Regions from separate parts of the Streptomyces sp. NBC_00252 genome, predicted to be linked through region 4. Evidence: riboswitches for the same ligand, from Rfam matches in the RefSeq annotation. Region 4 holds a riboswitch; each other region holds the start of a gene.
What was found. Region 4 has a riboswitch for cyclic di-AMP ahead of OHT77_RS21825 (M23 family metallopeptidase). Riboswitches for the same ligand answer to the same signal wherever they lie in the genome.
Positions count from the first base shown of each region.

Region 1 (4,031 bases), 950 kb from region 4:
CGCCCGGTGACGGACGAACCCGTCCCCGCGCTCCTGGAGTACCTCCCGTACCGCCTGACCGACTGGACCGCGCCCCGCGACGCGCAGCGCCACCCCTGGTACGCGGGCCACGGCTACGCCTCCGTCCGCGTCGACGTGCGCGGGCACGGCAACAGCGAGGGCCTGCCCGGCGACGAGTACGACGCGCAGGAACTCGCCGACGGCGTCGAGGTCGTCAACTGGCTCGCCGCGCAGCCCTGGTGCACCGGCAAGGTCGGCATGTTCGGCATCTCCTGGGGCGGCTTCAACTCCCTCCAGATCGCCGCCCTGGCCCCCGAGCCGCTGAAGGCGATCGTCACCGTCTGCTCCACGGACGACCGCTACGACAACGACGTGCACTACATGGGCGGTTCGGCCCTCGCCGTCGACCTGCACGCCTGGGCGGCCACCATGCTCGCCTTCGTCGCCCGCCCGCCGGACCCCGAGTACGCGGGCCTCGTCTGGCGCGACATGTGGCTGGGCCGCCTGGCGGAGATCGACCCGTTCATCCACACCTGGCTCGCCCACCAACTCCGCGACGACTACTGGAAGCACGGCAGCGTCTGCGAGGACTACGGCGCGATCGACGCGGCCGTCCTCGCGGTCGGCGGCTGGCACGACCCGTACCGCGACACGGTCATCCGGCTCGTCGAACACCTCCCGCCGGACCGCGTACGCGGCCTCATCGGCCCCTGGTCGCACCAGTACCCGGACCGCGGCCTCCCGCCCGGCCCCGCGATCGGCTTCCTCCAGGAGACCCTCCGCTGGTGGGACCACTGGTTGAAGGACAAGGACACCGGCGTCCTGACCGACCCCCTCCTCCGGGCCTACGTCAGCGACTCGCATCCCCCGGCCACGGTCTACGACACCCTCCCGGGCCGCTGGGTCGGCGAGCCCGCGTGGCCCTCGCCGCACGTGAAGACGACGACGTACGGCCTCCGGGGCGCCCCCGTGGTCGTCCGCTCCCCCATGCACACCGGGGTGGACGCGGGCCGGTTCTTCCCCTTCGGGAACGACGCCGACCTGCCGCCGGACCAGCGGGACGAGGACGCGCGGTCGGCGTGCTTCGAGTTCGAGGTGCCGGCCGAGACGTGGGTGCTGGGGCGACCGAGGGTACGGCTGCGGCTGACCTGCGAGGTGCCGCGCGGGCAGGTGATCGCCCGGCTCTGCGACGTCGCCCCCGACGGCTCCTCGACCCTGGTCACCCGGGGCGTGCTCAACCTGTCGGCGCGGCACGGGCGGGACCGGGCGGTGCCGTGGACGCCGGGGACCACCGAGGACGTCACCTTCGAGCTGAACGGCATCGGGCACGCGTTCCCGCCCGGGCACCGCATCCGGCTCGCGGTGTCGTCGGCGTACTGGCCGTGGATCTGGCCGCAGCCGGAGTCCGCGGCGGGCTTCACCCTGGACCCCGAGGGCAGCGCGCTCGAACTCCCGGTGCGGGAGCAGGAGTTGACGGACGACATCCACTTCGACGAACCCGAGGAGGCCGAGCCGCTCGGGGTCAACTACCCGGCCACGCTGGACGAACCGCGGCCCGAGCGACTGATCGTGCGGGATGTGGCGAAGGGCGAGTGGCGGCTCGAGGTCGACCCCCGGTACGGCGGCACGCGGGTGTATCCCGACGGGCTGGAGTTCACCGAGGACGCGCTGGAGACGTACACGATCGACGAGTCCGATCCGCTGTCCGCGCGCACCCTCTCGGAATGGTCGATCCGGCTGCACCGGCCGGAGCTCGGCTGGGACACGAGCGTGCGGACCCGGTCGGAGATCACCTGCGACGAAACGGACTTTCTTACCTCAAATGAGGTCATCTGCACCGAGGGTGGAGAAGTGATCTTCCATCGCACCTGGGAGAAAAGGATTCCGAGAACTGCCAGTTGAGGTTGAATGCCCGATTTGCCGTTCTTAATCCTCTCGTGAGTTGGGTCACGCGTTTCTGTGCGCGACCTGTGTCCCGGTCTGCCCGCGTTTCCCCTTGCGGCGATTGACAGTTGACCCTTGGCTCCTGCAAAGGATCAAGCGCCCCATACGCCTCAGACCAAGGTCAATAGGGGTTAGGTGTGATTCCGCCACTTGTTCCGGACATGTGCTCTCGCATAGTTTCCCGGCCTGTCGAGCGGAACGCCGAATCCTGCCGCCGCCCGGCATCCCAGTCACGAACTTCTCGCACGGCAGGAGCGGGGGAACCAGGTAAGTCGCCGGACCGGTCATCGCGACCGGGACGGCTAGGGGTTAAGTCACGTCCGCAAGGGCGCGGCCGGGCACCTCCCAGCCCGAACCCGACAGCTCACCTCGCAGGCGACGGAGAGGAACCTCGTCATGCCTGCAACCGCTCAGTCCCGCCGTGCCCGCCTCGTCCGCCGTGCCGTCATCGCCGGCACCGGTGCGGCGATCCTGGCCCTGCCCGTCGTCGGTGCGACCACCGCGTCCGCGGCCACCACGTCGACCACCGCCGCCTCCACCACGCTCGCCGGGTACCCCAACACCCTTGACGGGTGGATCCGGGAGTCGCTCGCGATCATGGCGCAGAAGGGGATTCCGGGTACGTACAACGGGATCTACCGGAACGTGATCCGTGAGTCGTCCGGCAACCAGTACGCGATCAACAACTGGGACTCCAACGCGGCGGCCGGTACGCCGTCGAAGGGGCTGCTCCAGGTGATCGACCCGACGTTCAACGCGTATCACGTGGCCGGGACTTCGTTCGACCCGTACGACCCGGTCGCGAACATCACCGCTGCCTGCAACTACGCGGCGGCCGTGTACGGGTCCATCGACAACGTGTACGGCGCTTACTAGAAAACAGCCGCAAAGAGAAACAGCCCCGCGCCCCTGAATGTGCCCCTGCGGGGCCATTCAGGGCTCAGCCGAGCAGTCTCTCCAGCACCACCGCGATGCCGTCGTCCTCGTTCGAGGACGTCACCTCGTCCGCCACCGCCTTGAGTTCGGGGTGGGCGTTGGCCATCGCCACCCCGTGCGCCGCCCAGTCGAACATCGGGATGTCGTTCGGCATGTCGCCGAAGGCGATGGTGTCGGAGGGGGTCAGGCCCAAGTGGCGGGCGGCCAGGGCCAGTCCCGTCGCCTTGGTGATGCCGAGTGGCTGGAGTTCGACGGTGCCGGGGCCCGACATGGTGACCGAGGCCAGCGAACCGACCACCGAGCGGGCCGTGGCCGCCAACTCGTCGTCCGCCAGGTCCGGGTGACGGAGCAACACCTTGCTGATGGGCTCGCACCAGAGGTCGTCCCGCCGGCCCACCCGCACCGAGGGAAGCGTGGGGTGCGGCATCAGGTAGCCGGGCTCGATGAGCGTGAGGCCGTCGACACCGTCCTGGTCGACCGCCGCGTACACCTGGCCCACTTCCGCCTCGATCTTCCCGAGCGCCGTCTCCGCCAACTCCCGGTCCAGGGTGACCGACCAGAGCAGACGGTCCGCGCCGGCGTCGTACAACTGCGCGCCCTGTCCGCACACCGCGAGCCCCTTGGAGCCGAGGTCGTCCAGCAGGGGCCGCACCCTCGGCGCGGGCCTGCCGGTGACGACGAGATGCCGGGCACCGGCCGCCGCCACCCGCGCGAGCACGGCGAGGGACCGGTCGGAGAGCGTGTCGTCACCGCGCAGCAGCGTCCCGTCCAGGTCGGTGGCGATCAGTGCATATGCGAGGGGTGCGGCCATGATCAGAGAATACGGATGGAAAGCCCCCCCGACTCGACACGAACCGGACGGCTCCTGCCTTCACATGCGTTGACCCGAGTTCCGGTTGGTTTGACAATTACGGCCGTTATGCCGACTCCCGTACCACCAGTTCCGTAGGCAGAATCACGCCGGCCGTGTCCTCGCCGGCGATCTGAGCCAGGAGCATGCGGACCATTTCGGCGCTGATGCGGTCGTAGGGCTGGCGCATGGTGGTGAGGGCCGGGGTGATGGAGGTGGCCGCGGCCGAGTCGTCGAAGCCTCCGACAGCGATGTCATCCGGGACCGAACGGCCCGATTTCTGGAGGGTGTTGACCACTCC
Region 1 covers NZ_CP108087.1:5,957,376-5,961,406, reverse strand. Annotated here, with positions in the region: gene OHT77_RS26290 (CocE/NonD family hydrolase) at 1-1,902, shown strand, start outside; cyclic di-AMP (ydaO/yuaA leader) riboswitch at 2,166-2,337, shown strand; gene OHT77_RS26285 (transglycosylase SLT domain-containing protein) at 2,341-2,820, shown strand; gene OHT77_RS26280 (HAD family hydrolase) at 2,885-3,691, opposite strand; gene OHT77_RS26275 (LacI family DNA-binding transcriptional regulator) at 3,798-4,031, opposite strand, start outside.
Region 1: another riboswitch for cyclic di-AMP. It lies ahead of OHT77_RS26285 (transglycosylase SLT domain-containing protein); the one in region 4 lies ahead of OHT77_RS21825 (M23 family metallopeptidase).

Region 2 (4,031 bases), 3.6 Mb from region 4:
CACCGGACCCTCGACCCGTACTCGAAGCTGCTGGAGGAGCGGATCGTCTTCCTCGGGACACCGATCGACGACATCTCGGCGAACGACGTGATGGCCCAGTTCATGCGCCTCGAGTACCAGGCGCCCGACCGGGACATCTCGCTGTACATCAACTCGCCCGGCGGATCGTTCACCGCGATGTCCGCGATCTACGACACCTTGCGGTTCGTCAGCTGTGACGTGGAGACGGTCTGCCTGGGGCAGGCCGGCTCGTCCGCTGCGGTGCTGCTGGCGGCGGGCACGCCGGGCAAGCGGTCGGCGCTGGCGGGTGCGCGAGTGGTGATCCACCAGCCCTCGCTGCCGGAGCCGATCCAGGGTCAGGCGAGTGATCTCGCCATCCAGGCCGAGGAGTTGGCGCGCACCCGGTCCCAACTCGAGTCCCTGCTCGCCCTGCACACGGGCCGGACGGTGGAGCAGGTGAGCGCGGACATCGAGCGCGACCGCATCCTGGATGCCCAACAGGCCCTGGAATACGGGCTGGTGGACCGGATCGTGACGACCCGCAAGACCTCGCTCGCCGAGCCGGGCGGGGAGTGAGCCGACGATGCTGCCGCCGGAACTGCCGCCGTTGCCCGCACTGACGCGCGCCGAGGGCGAGTTGATCGACCGTTATCTGGATGTGGCCGACCTGCTGGGCCGTATCAACCCGGCGCACGACGGTGACACGTACCGTGGTCTGAGGGCCGCTCAGGCGCTCGTGGCGAAGGCCGCCGAGCTGCGGGACGCGCTGGCGCTGATGCACCAGCGGGGCGAGACCGAGCTGCACGCCCCCACCCTGGCGCGTGCGCTGCGCGTGCTGGACGGGGAGCGCCGCACGGCGCGGGTCACCATCCCCGCGCCCTCCGACAGTTGAGGGACCGGGAGCCGTCCCGGGCGGAGGCGAAACGAGCCGAACGGCGTACCCCCGATCGGCGTAGTCGTTCCTCCGTCCGCGAGGCGTCCCGGGTTGCGCAACACGCGTAGTCCGGAGGGCTCCTGAGGTGTTCCGGTGCTGGTCCGAGGGGTGCACCCGCGTCGACACCCGCTCGAACACGGGGGTGTCCACCCGAACGGGTGAGTGGTGAGTAACCCCACAAATCCCCGGTTCCGTTGGGATTTTCGGACATGCATAGGTGAAGATCCCTGTCTGACGACAAGACCCCGCCGCAGCGGCGGGGCGATCCGGGCGGACGCCGAGTCCTGCCGCCACCCGGATGACAGGTCGACAGGATTGCATCGGCAGGAGTGGAGGACCCAAGCACGACGGGTCGCCGGGACGGTCACGCCATGACCGGGTCGAGCAGCCCTTGGGGTGAAGCCGCGTCAGCGGCCGGGCAACTTCGCCAGCCCGAATCCGACAGGTCATCCTTCACAGGCGGCTGACGAAGGGTTGCGCATGACTGCGCTCAATCGTGTCCCGTCGCTGATGGTCAGGGCCGGTACGGCCTCGGCCTTCGCCATCGCCGCCGTGGGCGGCTCCGTCGTGATACCGGGCGTCGCATCCGACGCCGCGGCCGCGACACCCGCGACGAAGGCACTCCAGGTCGCGGCGTCCAAGAAGGGCGCTCCGTACAGGTACGGGGCCACCGGACCGGGCCGCTTCGACTGCTCCGGGCTCACGTTGTACTCGTACAAGAAGGCGGGCAAGAAGCTGCCTCGTACGGCTGCCCAGCAGTACAACAAGACCCACCACATCTCGGCCAAGAGCCGCAAGGCCGGGGATCTCGTGTTCTTCCACTCGGGCTCCAGCGTCTACCACGTCGGCATCTACGCCGGGAAGGGAAAGATCTGGCACGCCCCGAAGACCGGGGACGTGGTGCGGCTGCAGAAGATCTGGACCAAGAGCGTCTGGTACGGCCGGGTCAGCTGACCCGCGCTGAATCTCCCGAGGGGGTGGCGGCCACCTGACGGGCCGCCACCCCCTCGGGTGTCCGGAGGCCCTTCAGGAAGCCGTTCTACGGCTCCTGCTGGCCCGCGGCGGTCACCGGCCGGGCCGGGACGGTCCAGGGCACCTCGACGGAGACGGTCTTGCCGCCCTCGCGGGTGGGCCGGACCCTGAGTTTGCCGCCGCACTCCGCGGTCAGCCAGCGGATGATCACCATGCCCCGGCCGTTGTCCTGCTGGACGGCGGCCGGCAGGCGTTTGGGGAAGCGGGGGTGGCTGTCGGTGACCCCGATGCGCAGGTGTTCGTCACGCTCCAGCTCGATGTCCACCGTGAAGGTGGGTGACTGGCCGAAGGTGTGCTGTACGGCGTTGGTGGCGAGTTCCGACACGATGAGACGGATGGTGTCGGCGGCCTCCGTGTCCGCCGGGAGGCCCCATTCGACCAGGGTTCCGACGACATAGGTGCGGGCGGCGGACACCGAGGCCGGATCGCTCGGCAGAGTGACGGATGCTTCCAGATGGTCTGCCATGGCGCGGTCGTCCCTTTCCCGCGGGACCGGTGTCCGTCACGGCGCGGATGGTTCGAGTACGGTCCCGGACTGGTGCTTCTTCGCCAGACTGCCATTAGCTCGGCGGTAACGGTGCCGATCCACCAAGATATGCATATATCTGTCGCTCGAAGCGGTGAACTCTGCGACCTCAGACCGTATTTGGGCGGCTCGGAAGGAGTAAGGAGAAACCCATGCAGTACGGTCCCGCGGTGCGCCGCCGGAAACTGGGCGCCGAACTCCGCGCGTTGCGTGCGGAGGCGGGGCTCACCAGCGGAGAGGCGGCCCGGCTCGTGGGCTGGCACCAGTCGAAGGTGAGCCGGATCGAGACCGGGGCGAGTGGCGTGAAACCACCTGACGTCCGGTTACTTCTGGACGCCTATCAGGTCGGTGACCCACAACTTCGGGACATGCTCCTGGTGCTCGCGGGCTCCGACGACGTCGGCGGCCGGCACCACTGGTGGCACGCCTATCGCGGTGTACTCCCGCCCGCCTACCGGGACTTCATCAGTCTGGAGTCACAGGCCAGCACGCTCCGCACCCTGGAGACCTCGGTGGTCCCCGGTCTGCTGCAGACGCCGGAGTACGCACGGGCGGTGACCCGGGCGGCCGTGGGAGGCCCCGACAACGACGGGCCCGAGCGGCTCGACGCGCTGGTGCAGGTGCGGATGGCCAGGCAGGACGTGCTGCGCGCCGATCCGCCGCTGGCGCTGAGCGTGGTCCTCGACGAGGCGGTGCTGCGCCGCGAGGTGGGCGGTCCCGGTGTGATGGCCCGTCAGCTGGACCGGCTGGTGGAGGCGGCACGGCTGCCCCAAGTCCGGCTCCAGGTACTGCCGTTCGCCGCTGGGGCGCACATCGGCATCACCGGGCCTTTCGTTATTTTCTCCTTTCCGAGCACTTCTGATCTGGACGTGGTTGTTCTCGACCACTTGACGAGTAGCCTCTACCTCGAACGGAAAGAAGACCTAGAGGCCTACAGCGAGGCCTTCAGCACCCTTCAGTTCCACGCCCTTTCGCCCGAGGATTCGTCGGATTACATCGCCGGGATAGGTGACGGCGCGTAAGGAGGCACCATGTCTGCACTGCCTCGGAACGTACCTTCCAGTTCTGAACTGTCCGGTGTGCGGTGGCTGCGCAGCAGCTACAGCACGGGAGCGAACAACTGCGTCGAGGCGGCTCGTCCGCGCTCAGGCCCCCGCGCGGGGCTGCTCGCCGTACGCGACTCGAAGGACCCGCAAGGACCCGCCCTGCTGTTCTCCCCCGAGAGCTGGACGGGGTTCCTCACCGCGTTCCACTGATCTGTCCGCCCGTCAGCGACGCACGGCCGTGTCACGCCGACTCATGGTCGCGTCTCGCCGATCACACGTACAGCGCGTTCGATCTCGGCCCCGGAGAGGTCCGCTCGGGCGGTCAGCCTGAGCCGTGAGATGCCGTCGGGCACGGAAGGAGGACGGAAGCAGCCCACGGCCAGCCCTGCCGTACGGCAGTCGGCCGCCCACTGCACGGCCGCCTCCGGGGACGGCGCACGCACCGAGACCACGGCGGCGTCCGGACGTACCGCTTCCAGACCCGCCGCGGTCA
Region 2 covers NZ_CP108087.1:8,564,304-8,568,334, reverse strand. Annotated here, with positions in the region: gene OHT77_RS37995 (ATP-dependent Clp protease proteolytic subunit) at 1-576, shown strand, start outside; gene OHT77_RS37990 (hypothetical protein) at 584-892, shown strand; cyclic di-AMP (ydaO/yuaA leader) riboswitch at 1,232-1,411, shown strand; gene OHT77_RS37985 (C40 family peptidase) at 1,415-1,888, shown strand; gene OHT77_RS37980 (ATP-binding protein) at 1,974-2,432, opposite strand; gene OHT77_RS37975 (helix-turn-helix domain-containing protein) at 2,645-3,514, shown strand; gene OHT77_RS37970 (DUF397 domain-containing protein) at 3,524-3,748, shown strand; gene OHT77_RS37965 (8-amino-7-oxononanoate synthase) at 3,790-4,031, opposite strand, start outside.
Region 2: another riboswitch for cyclic di-AMP. It lies ahead of OHT77_RS37985 (C40 family peptidase); the one in region 4 lies ahead of OHT77_RS21825 (M23 family metallopeptidase).

Region 3 (4,031 bases), 3.3 Mb from region 4:
GGACGCGCGGTGACGTCGTAGAGCGCTGGACGACCCTCGGCAACGACGGGGCCGCGCCCCTGGAGCTGCTGCGTGCGGACTCCGCGACCTGGACGCTGCCCGAGCGCGAGGGCTGGCGGCTGTCCCAGCTGCACGGCCGGTGGGCCGCCGAGTCCCGGCTGGTGCGCTCCGACCTCACCTACGGTGAGAAGGTCATCGGCAGCCGCCGCGGCCACACCGGACACCAGCACCTCCCCTGGGTCGCCCTCGACACCGACGCGACCGAGGAGCGCGGCGAGGTGTACGGCTGCGCCCTCGGCTGGTCGGGGTCCTGGCGGCTCGCCGTGGCCCAACTCCCGGACGCGCGCGTGCAGATCACCGGCGGCGCCGGGTACGACGACTCCGGGCTGCTGCTCCTGGCGCCGGGGGAGTCCTTCACGACCCCGGTCTTCGCCGGCCTGTGGAGCGACACCGGCCACGGCGGCGCGAGCCGCACCTGGCACACGTACCAGCGGACGTACGTCATCCCGGACGCGGACCAGGACCGGCCGGTGCTCTACAACTCCTGGGAGGCCACCCAGTTCGACATCTCCGAGGACCAGCAGGAGGTGCTCGCGCGGCGGGCGGCGGCGGTCGGGGTCGAGCTGTTCGTGGTGGACGACGGCTGGTTCGGCGCCCGCACCAGCGACCGCGCCGGGCTCGGCGACTGGACGCCCAACCCGGACCGCTTCCCGGCAGGGCTCAAGCCCCTCGCCGACCGTGTGCACGCCCTGGGCATGCGGTTCGGCATCTGGGTCGAGCCCGAGATGGTCAACGCGGACAGCGACCTGTACCGCGCGCACCCCGACTGGGTGCAGTACCAGGAAGGACGGAAGCGGACGGAGTTCCGCAACCAGCTCGTCCTGAACCTCGCCCGCGAGGACGTCCAGGAGTACCTGTGGGAGCAGCTCGACGGGCTCCTCTCCAGCGCCCCGATCGACTACGTGAAGTGGGACTTCAACCGCTGCTTCACCGACGCGGGCTGGCCGGGCGAGGCCTACCCGCAGCGCCTCTGGGTGGATCATGTGCGCGCCCTGTACGGCCTGTTGGACCGGTTGCGGGAGGCCCACCCGGGCGTCGCCTTCGAGTCCTGCTCGGGCGGCGGCGGCCGGATCGACCTCGGCATCATGAGCCGCACGGACCAGGTGTGGACCTCGGACAACACCGACCCGCTGGACCGGCTCGCCATCCAGTACGGCTTCAGCCAGATCCACCCCGCGCGCGTGATGGCCGCCTGGGTCACCGACAGCCCCAACACCCAGCTCAACGGCCGGGTCAGCAGCCTGCGCTTCCGGTTCGTGAGCGCCATGGCCGGTGTGCTCGGCGTGGGCGGCGACCTCTCGGAGTGGACCGAGGAGGAGCTCGCCGAGGCCCGCCGCTGGGTGGACCTCTACAAGGAGATCCGGCCCCTCGTGCAGCACGGCGACCTGTACCGCCTGCGCCCGCCGACCGGTGGACTCAGCGCCGTGCAGTACGTCCGCGGCGACGAGACCGTCGTCCTCGCCCTCCTCCAGGCGCAGCACTACGGCGAGCCCCTCCCGGCGCTCAGGCTGCGCGGACTCGACCCGACAGTGTCGTACGAATGCCTCGAAACGGGCGAAGTGCACCGAGGGGCCGTGCTGTTGCACCACGGACTGCCGACCGGGCTGCGCGGTGACCTGGATGCGATGGTTCTCCGGCTGCGTCGCATCTGATCCTTCTGTCCCAATTGCAGCCTTCGTCCAACTCGCTCTGGAATAAAGGAACCTGAGAGTCGCGTACGTGAGCAGCGTCATATTCGTGACCGTGCGTCGTTCGTCATGTTCACGTAATTGACGTGCTTTTACAGGGGAATTGAAGGGCAGGGTCCTGGGGGAATTCACGGAGGGTGACTGTGAATTCCCACAAGGGATCACAAGAAACGCAAATCCGTGGAACCTCCTGCTTGTCCCTTTGCGTCTTCCTCGCTTACGTTCGCCACCAATCCGGACGGACGCCCAGTCCTGCCGCCGACCGGACTTCGCATCCACTCACCCGTATGCGGCAGGAGCGGGGGACCCACAGGTACGACGCCTGTTCCGGTCTCCGGAACGGGCTTGGGGTCAAGACGCGCCCAGTGCGCGGCCGGGCATCTCCAGCCCGAACCCGACAGCTCACCTCGCAGGCGCCGGAGAGGAATTCGTCATGCCCGCGAAGGGTAAACACCGCCGCCCGAAGCCCCAGCGCTTCACCCGCTCGATAGCCGTCGCCGGAACCGGCGGCGCGGCACTCGCCCTTCCGCTCATGGGAGCCACCGGCGCCCATGCCGCGACCACGACTTCCGCTCCGGAAAAGGCGGTTCAGTCCGTTCCGGTGGTCGAGAAGACGGCGACCGAGAAGTCCACCGCCGCCAAGTCGGCGCGCGTCACCACGTATTCGGTGAAGTCGGACGACTATCTCTCGAAGATCGCCGAGGAGCAGGACGTCACCGGCGGCTGGAAGAAGATCTATCAGGACAACCGCGAGGCCATCGGCGGCAACCCGTCGCTGATCCACCCGGGCCTGAAGCTCTCCCTCGGTGAGAAGGCCACGACGAGGGGGACGGACACGACCAAGTCGTCGACGTCGTCCGGCACTTCGTCCTCGTTCTCCTCTTCTTCCAAGAAGTCGTCGGCCACGCAGAGCGCCGACACCACCAGCACCTCCACCGGCTACGGCCTTCCCGTGACCGGCGGCACCATCGGCACCGGCTACCGCGTCGCCGGCAGCATGTGGTCCAGCGGCTACCACACGGGCGTCGACTTCGTCGTCCCGACCGGCACCACCATCAAGGCGGTCGCCGCGGGCACGGTCGTCTCGGCGGCCTACGACGGCGCCTACGGCAACGAGGTCGTCATCCGGCACGCGGACGGCGAGTACTCGCAGTACGCCCACATGTCGCAGCTCTCCGTCTCGGCCGGCCAGACCGTCACCGAGGGCCAGCAGCTCGGCCTCTCCGGCGCGACCGGCAATGTGACCGGCCCGCACCTGCACTTCGAGATCCGGACCACGCCGTACTACGGCTCGGACGTCGACCCGGTCGCCTATCTCCGCTCGCACGGGGTCACCGTCGGCTGACCCCAGGCCCCGACGCCACCCCCCCCACAGCACCGAAGGCCGGACCCCGATCCCCGGGTCCGGCCTTCGGCGTATGGCAGTTTCGCCGTCAACGTACCTGGTCAGAGAGTTATTCCGACTTTGGACAACCCTTTACAAGTGGCTTATCTCACCGTCCGTCAACCCCTTATTACGATCGCGTAGGTCACAGGCGAGGGTGAATTATGGTTGCCGTGGCTAACGATTCGAAGAGTGACAGCAGATCAGTGATCGGGTCGTACGTGGCGCTGGGGGACAGCTTCACCGAAGGCGTCGGCGACCCTGGGCCCGACGGCGCGATGGTCGGCTGGGCCGACCGGTTCGCGGTACTGCTCGCGGATCGCCGGCCCGAAGGCGACTTCGCGTACGCCAACCTCGCCGTGCGCGGAAAGCTGCTCGACCAGATCGTGGCCGACCAGCTCACCCGGGCCAAGGAGCTCGGCCCCGACCTGGTCTCCTTCAGCGCGGGCGGCAACGACATCATCCGCCCCGGCACCGACCCCGACGAGGTCGCCGAGCGTTTCGAGCGCGCGGTGGCCGACCTCACCGGCGCCGTCGGCACCGTCATGGTGACGACCGGCTTCGACACCCGCGGCGTGCCCGTGCTCAAGCACCTGCGCGGCAAGATCGCCACCTACAACGGACATGTGCGGGCCATCGCCGACCGCTACGGCTGCCCGGTGCTCGACCTCTGGTCCCTGAAGACCATCCAGGACCGGCGGGCCTGGGACGGCGACCGGCTGCACCTCTCTCCCGAGGGGCACACGCGCGTGGCGCTCCGCGCCGGACAGGTCCTCGGCGTCGAGGTCCCGGCCGACCCGGAGCAGCCCTGGCCCCCGCTGCCGCCGCGCGGCCCGCTCGACATCCGGCGCGACGATGTCCACTGGGCGCGCGAGTACCTGGTGCCGTGGATCGGACGC
Region 3 covers NZ_CP108087.1:1,705,173-1,709,203, reverse strand. Annotated here, with positions in the region: gene OHT77_RS07450 (alpha-galactosidase) at 1-1,712, shown strand, start outside; cyclic di-AMP (ydaO/yuaA leader) riboswitch at 2,015-2,177, shown strand; gene OHT77_RS07445 (LysM peptidoglycan-binding domain-containing M23 family metallopeptidase) at 2,182-3,093, shown strand; gene OHT77_RS07440 (SGNH/GDSL hydrolase family protein) at 3,339-4,031, shown strand, end outside.
Region 3: another riboswitch for cyclic di-AMP. It lies ahead of OHT77_RS07445 (LysM peptidoglycan-binding domain-containing M23 family metallopeptidase); the one in region 4 lies ahead of OHT77_RS21825 (M23 family metallopeptidase).

Region 4 (4,031 bases):
AGCCGGCCGCCAGCGAGAAGTACGGGAGGGCCGACAGTCCGCCGCGTGCGGCGACGTCCTGGAGCTCGCCCTCGTACGTGTCGCGGGAGACGAGGTTGTAGTGGGGCTGGATGGCGATGTACCGCGCCAGGCCCTCGCGGTCGGAGAAGTCCAGGGACGCCTGGAGGCGCTGGGGCGAGATGTTGGAGGCGGCGATGTGCCGCACCTTGCCCGCCTTCACCAGCTCGTCGAGCGTGCCGACGATCTCCTCGACCGGCACTTCCTCCTTGTCGAAGTGCGGGTAGTACAGGTCGATGTAGTCGGTGCCCAGGCGGCGCAGGGAGGCGTCGGCCGCGGCCTTGATGTTGGCGGCGGACAGGCCCGGGTACTCGGGGTGCTGGCTGACCTTGGTGGCGATGACGACGTCGGAGCGGTTGCCGCGGGCCTTGAGCCACTTGCCGATGACGGTCTCGGACTCACCGCCCTTGTTGCCCTCGATCCACGCCGTGTACGAGTCGGCGGTGTCGACGAAGTTGCCCCCGGCGGCCGTGTAGGCGTCGAGCACGGCGAAGGAGGCCGCCTCGTCGGCGGTCCAGCCGAACACGTTGCCGCCGAGGTTCAGCGGGAAGATCTCCAGATCGGACCGGCCCAGCTTGCGAAGAGAAGTCATGCCGTACGTCAACGCCCGCGCCGGAACCGGATATTCCGGCACAGCACGGGCGGACGGGGTCGACTCAGGGTCCGGTCAGGGGGCTGCTCAGGGGTTGAGGCCCTTGCTGCGCAGCCAGGGCGCCGGGTCGCTCGCGGTCGCGGCACCGTTGATGTGCACCTCCAGGTGGAGGTGCGGCCCGGTGACGTTGCCGGTGGCGCCCACGCGGCCGATGACCTCGCCGGTGGAGACCTTCTGCCCGACGCTGACGTTGATCGAGGACTGGTGGCAGAACCACAGCTCGGTGCCGTCGTCGAGGGTGAGGATCGTGCGGTACCCGTACGACCCGGCCCAGCCCGCCTCGGTGACCGTGCCGCTGTGGACGGCCTTGATCAGCGTGCCGGTGGGCGCGGCGAAGTCGAGACCCGTGTGGTACCCGGAGGACCACATCGAGCCGGCCTGGCCGAAGGTCCCGGTGATCGTGTACGAGGCGACGGGCAGCGTGTACTGCTTGGCGAGTGCGGCGAGCTTCGCGGCCTCGGCCTTCTTCTTGGCGGCGTCCTCCGCGGCCTTCTTCGCGTCGGCTGCCTTCTTCGCGGCGTCCTTCTCGGCTTTGGCGGCGGCGTCGACGGTCTGCTTGGCGACGGCGGCCTCGGCGACGGCCTGCGTCCTGCCGTCGACCTGCACCTGCTGCGACTCGGCCTGCGCCATGATCCGGTTCCGGAGCAGCTCGCCCGCGTTCGAGGCGCCCTTGGCGGTCTCGGTGGTGGTCACGCCGACGCTGCTGAGCGCGGTCGCGGAACCCTTGGGGGTGCTGCCGGACGAGTCGTCCAGGAGGTGGCCCACCGAGGGCAGGTCGGGCATCGAGATGGAGACCGGCGGCTTGCCGGTGTTGGCGCTGGCCATGCCGCCCGCGCTGACGGCGGCTATGACACCGACGCCCAGGACGGTGGAGCTGCGGGCGAATCCTCCGCCACCACGCTGCTTCGCGACACGGTGCTTGCCGCGGTTGGGGGAAACGGTCTCCGCGCTGGGATTCCACTCCTCCCAGGGGCCCTCGTCGGGGCGGTAACCGCCGTAGACGACAGGGGCTTCAGGGGCAGCCTGGTTTGACGCCACGTGGGCGTGCTCCTTTCCTTCCTTCTCGCCTACCGGGTTAGCTGACGGGTTCGGAGCAGGAAGGTCTCCTACGCGCGTAAACAGGCCGTGTCTCCACGGCTGTCGACGAGCGATTCACCCCAAGTGGTGGTTCCCCGGTTCCCTTGCGGGATTCGGCGCGTGCGCACGGAGCCGTCTCTTGTGACGGCCGGGACGACCGCGCTGCGTTATCGAACGTTAATAGACACGGGCGCCCGTTTCCAAGCTGTTCGGCTTGATCATTAACCTTTCCTTGCTGGACGAACAGCCCACCACCGGCGAAAAACGGGCGAGTTGGCCAAGTCTCAGAATTCCCACAGGTATTGACGGTATGTCAGTTGTTATGCGGAGGGCACCCGCCCGGTCACACCTGGTAACAGCGGCTAGGGATGCCGTACGGCGATCATCGCCATGTCGTCCGTCATCCAGCCCCCGGAGTACCGCCGCACCTCCTTGGCGAGGATGCCGAGCAGCACCTCGGGGGTACGGAAGGTCCGCCCGGCCAGCCGCGCCGCCGGGTCGTAGAAGACCCCGCGGGAGTCCCGCGCCTCGGACAGCCCGTCGGTGTGCACGAGAAGAGTGGCCCCGCCCGGGAAGGCGAACTCCTCGGCCCGGTCGGGCCAGACCCCCAACTCGCCCATTCCCAGGGGCAGTGCGGGCTCCCGGACCTGCAACGTGCTGACGGTGCCGTCCACGTGGAGGAGCAGCGGCGGCGGATGCCCCCGGTCGACGATGCGTACGACGCCGTCGCCGTGCGGGAGTTCGGCGAGGACGGCCGTGGTGAACCCCTCGAACGCGTCGAGCCCGTCGCGCCGGGTGCCCTCACGCGCGAGCGCCCGCTCCAGCCGCTGCGCGACCGCCTCCAGGGTCGCCTCCTGCTCGGCGGCCTCCCGGAACGCCCCGATGACCACGGCGACGGCGGCGACCGCGCCCATGCCCTTGCCGCGCACGTCACCGACGACCAGCCGTACCCCGTGCGGGGTGTCCTGCACCGCGTACAGGTCGCCGCCGATGAACGCGCCCTCCTGCGCCGCCTCGTAGCGGGCCGCGATCTCGAACCCGCCGATGCGCTCGGCCGGTTCGGGCAGTACGGCCCGTTGGGCGGCCTCGGCGATCTCGCGCGCGGAGGCGAGCTGTTCGCTGCTGCGGCGGACCAGGAGGTTGATGAGGACGGCGAGGACGGCGACCGTCGCCACGGTGGCGACCTCGGTCAGCGCGTCGGTGTCGTAGACGATGCCGAGCCTGATGTGGATGGCGAGGACGACGGCGACGGACGCGAGGCCGGTGAGGACGGTGCCGCGCCGGGAGTAGAGCGGGGCGGCCACCAGCGGGGCGGCGGTGAAGAGCGGGGCCGCCGTGAAGTCGGCCGCGGTGAGGTAGTCGTAGAGCGCGGCGGCGATCAGCAGCAGGACGGGGAGGCGGCGGACGACGGCGCGGGTGTACGAGATCCGCCGGCCCTCGCTCTCGGGCCGGGGCGCGGGGCTGTCGCCGAGGCCGGGGTCGGGCACGGGATCGCCGGGCAGACGCCCGCCGGCTCGCACATACGGACCCTCCTCCTCCACGGAACCAGTTTTTCCCGGTGGGGGGAGGGCGGCGAGCGGGGTGGGCCGACAGGGGGAGAAACACCAAGGGCCGGAATCCATTTCTGGATTCCGGCCCTTGGCCTGAGTAGCGGGGACAGGATTTGAACCTGCGACCTCTGGGTTATGAGCCCAGCGAGCTACCGAGCTGCTCCACCCCGCGCCGTTGTGATTGCAACTATACGCCATGCGCGGGGTCCGATGTCACACGGGTTTCAGTCGGCCGGATTCTCGGCGTGCGTGAGGGTCTCCCAGGAGACGAAGAGGTCGTCGCTGCCGGCCGGGCGGGTGGACTCGGCGAGCTTGTGCGCGGCGGGCACCTTCACGCCGAGCCGGTTCTCCAGGTGGTTCACGGCGACCTCCACGTCGGGGCCCATGTTCCGGTCGACCTTCCCGCCGCACAGCCAGGCGGGCGCGGGCTCGCCGAGCTGGTAGCGGGAGTGGAACTCCAGGGCCGCCTTGAGCCGGTCCTTGACGCCGTCGTAGAGGTCGACGCCCTGGTGCCAGGCGGTCTCGGCGATGTGCGCGGTCGCCGCCAGCGAGTAGCCGACGTGCTTGAAGTTGCGGCAGGTCTCCTGGGCGAGGCCGTCGTGGAAGGTCGTCTGCTTGAACCAGTACGTCGTCAGCTTCTGCGGGGTGGTGAGCTTCGAACCCACCGGGGTGAGCGGAACCTTGCCGTCCTTGGC
Region 4 covers NZ_CP108087.1:5,006,982-5,011,012, forward strand. Annotated here, with positions in the region: gene OHT77_RS21820 (aldo/keto reductase) at 1-649, opposite strand, end outside; gene OHT77_RS21825 (M23 family metallopeptidase) at 737-1,747, opposite strand; cyclic di-AMP (ydaO/yuaA leader) riboswitch at 1,759-1,915, opposite strand; gene OHT77_RS21830 (PP2C family protein-serine/threonine phosphatase) at 2,149-3,327, opposite strand; tRNA gene OHT77_RS21835 (tRNA-Met) at 3,435-3,508, opposite strand; gene OHT77_RS21840 (alginate lyase family protein) at 3,561-4,031, opposite strand, start outside.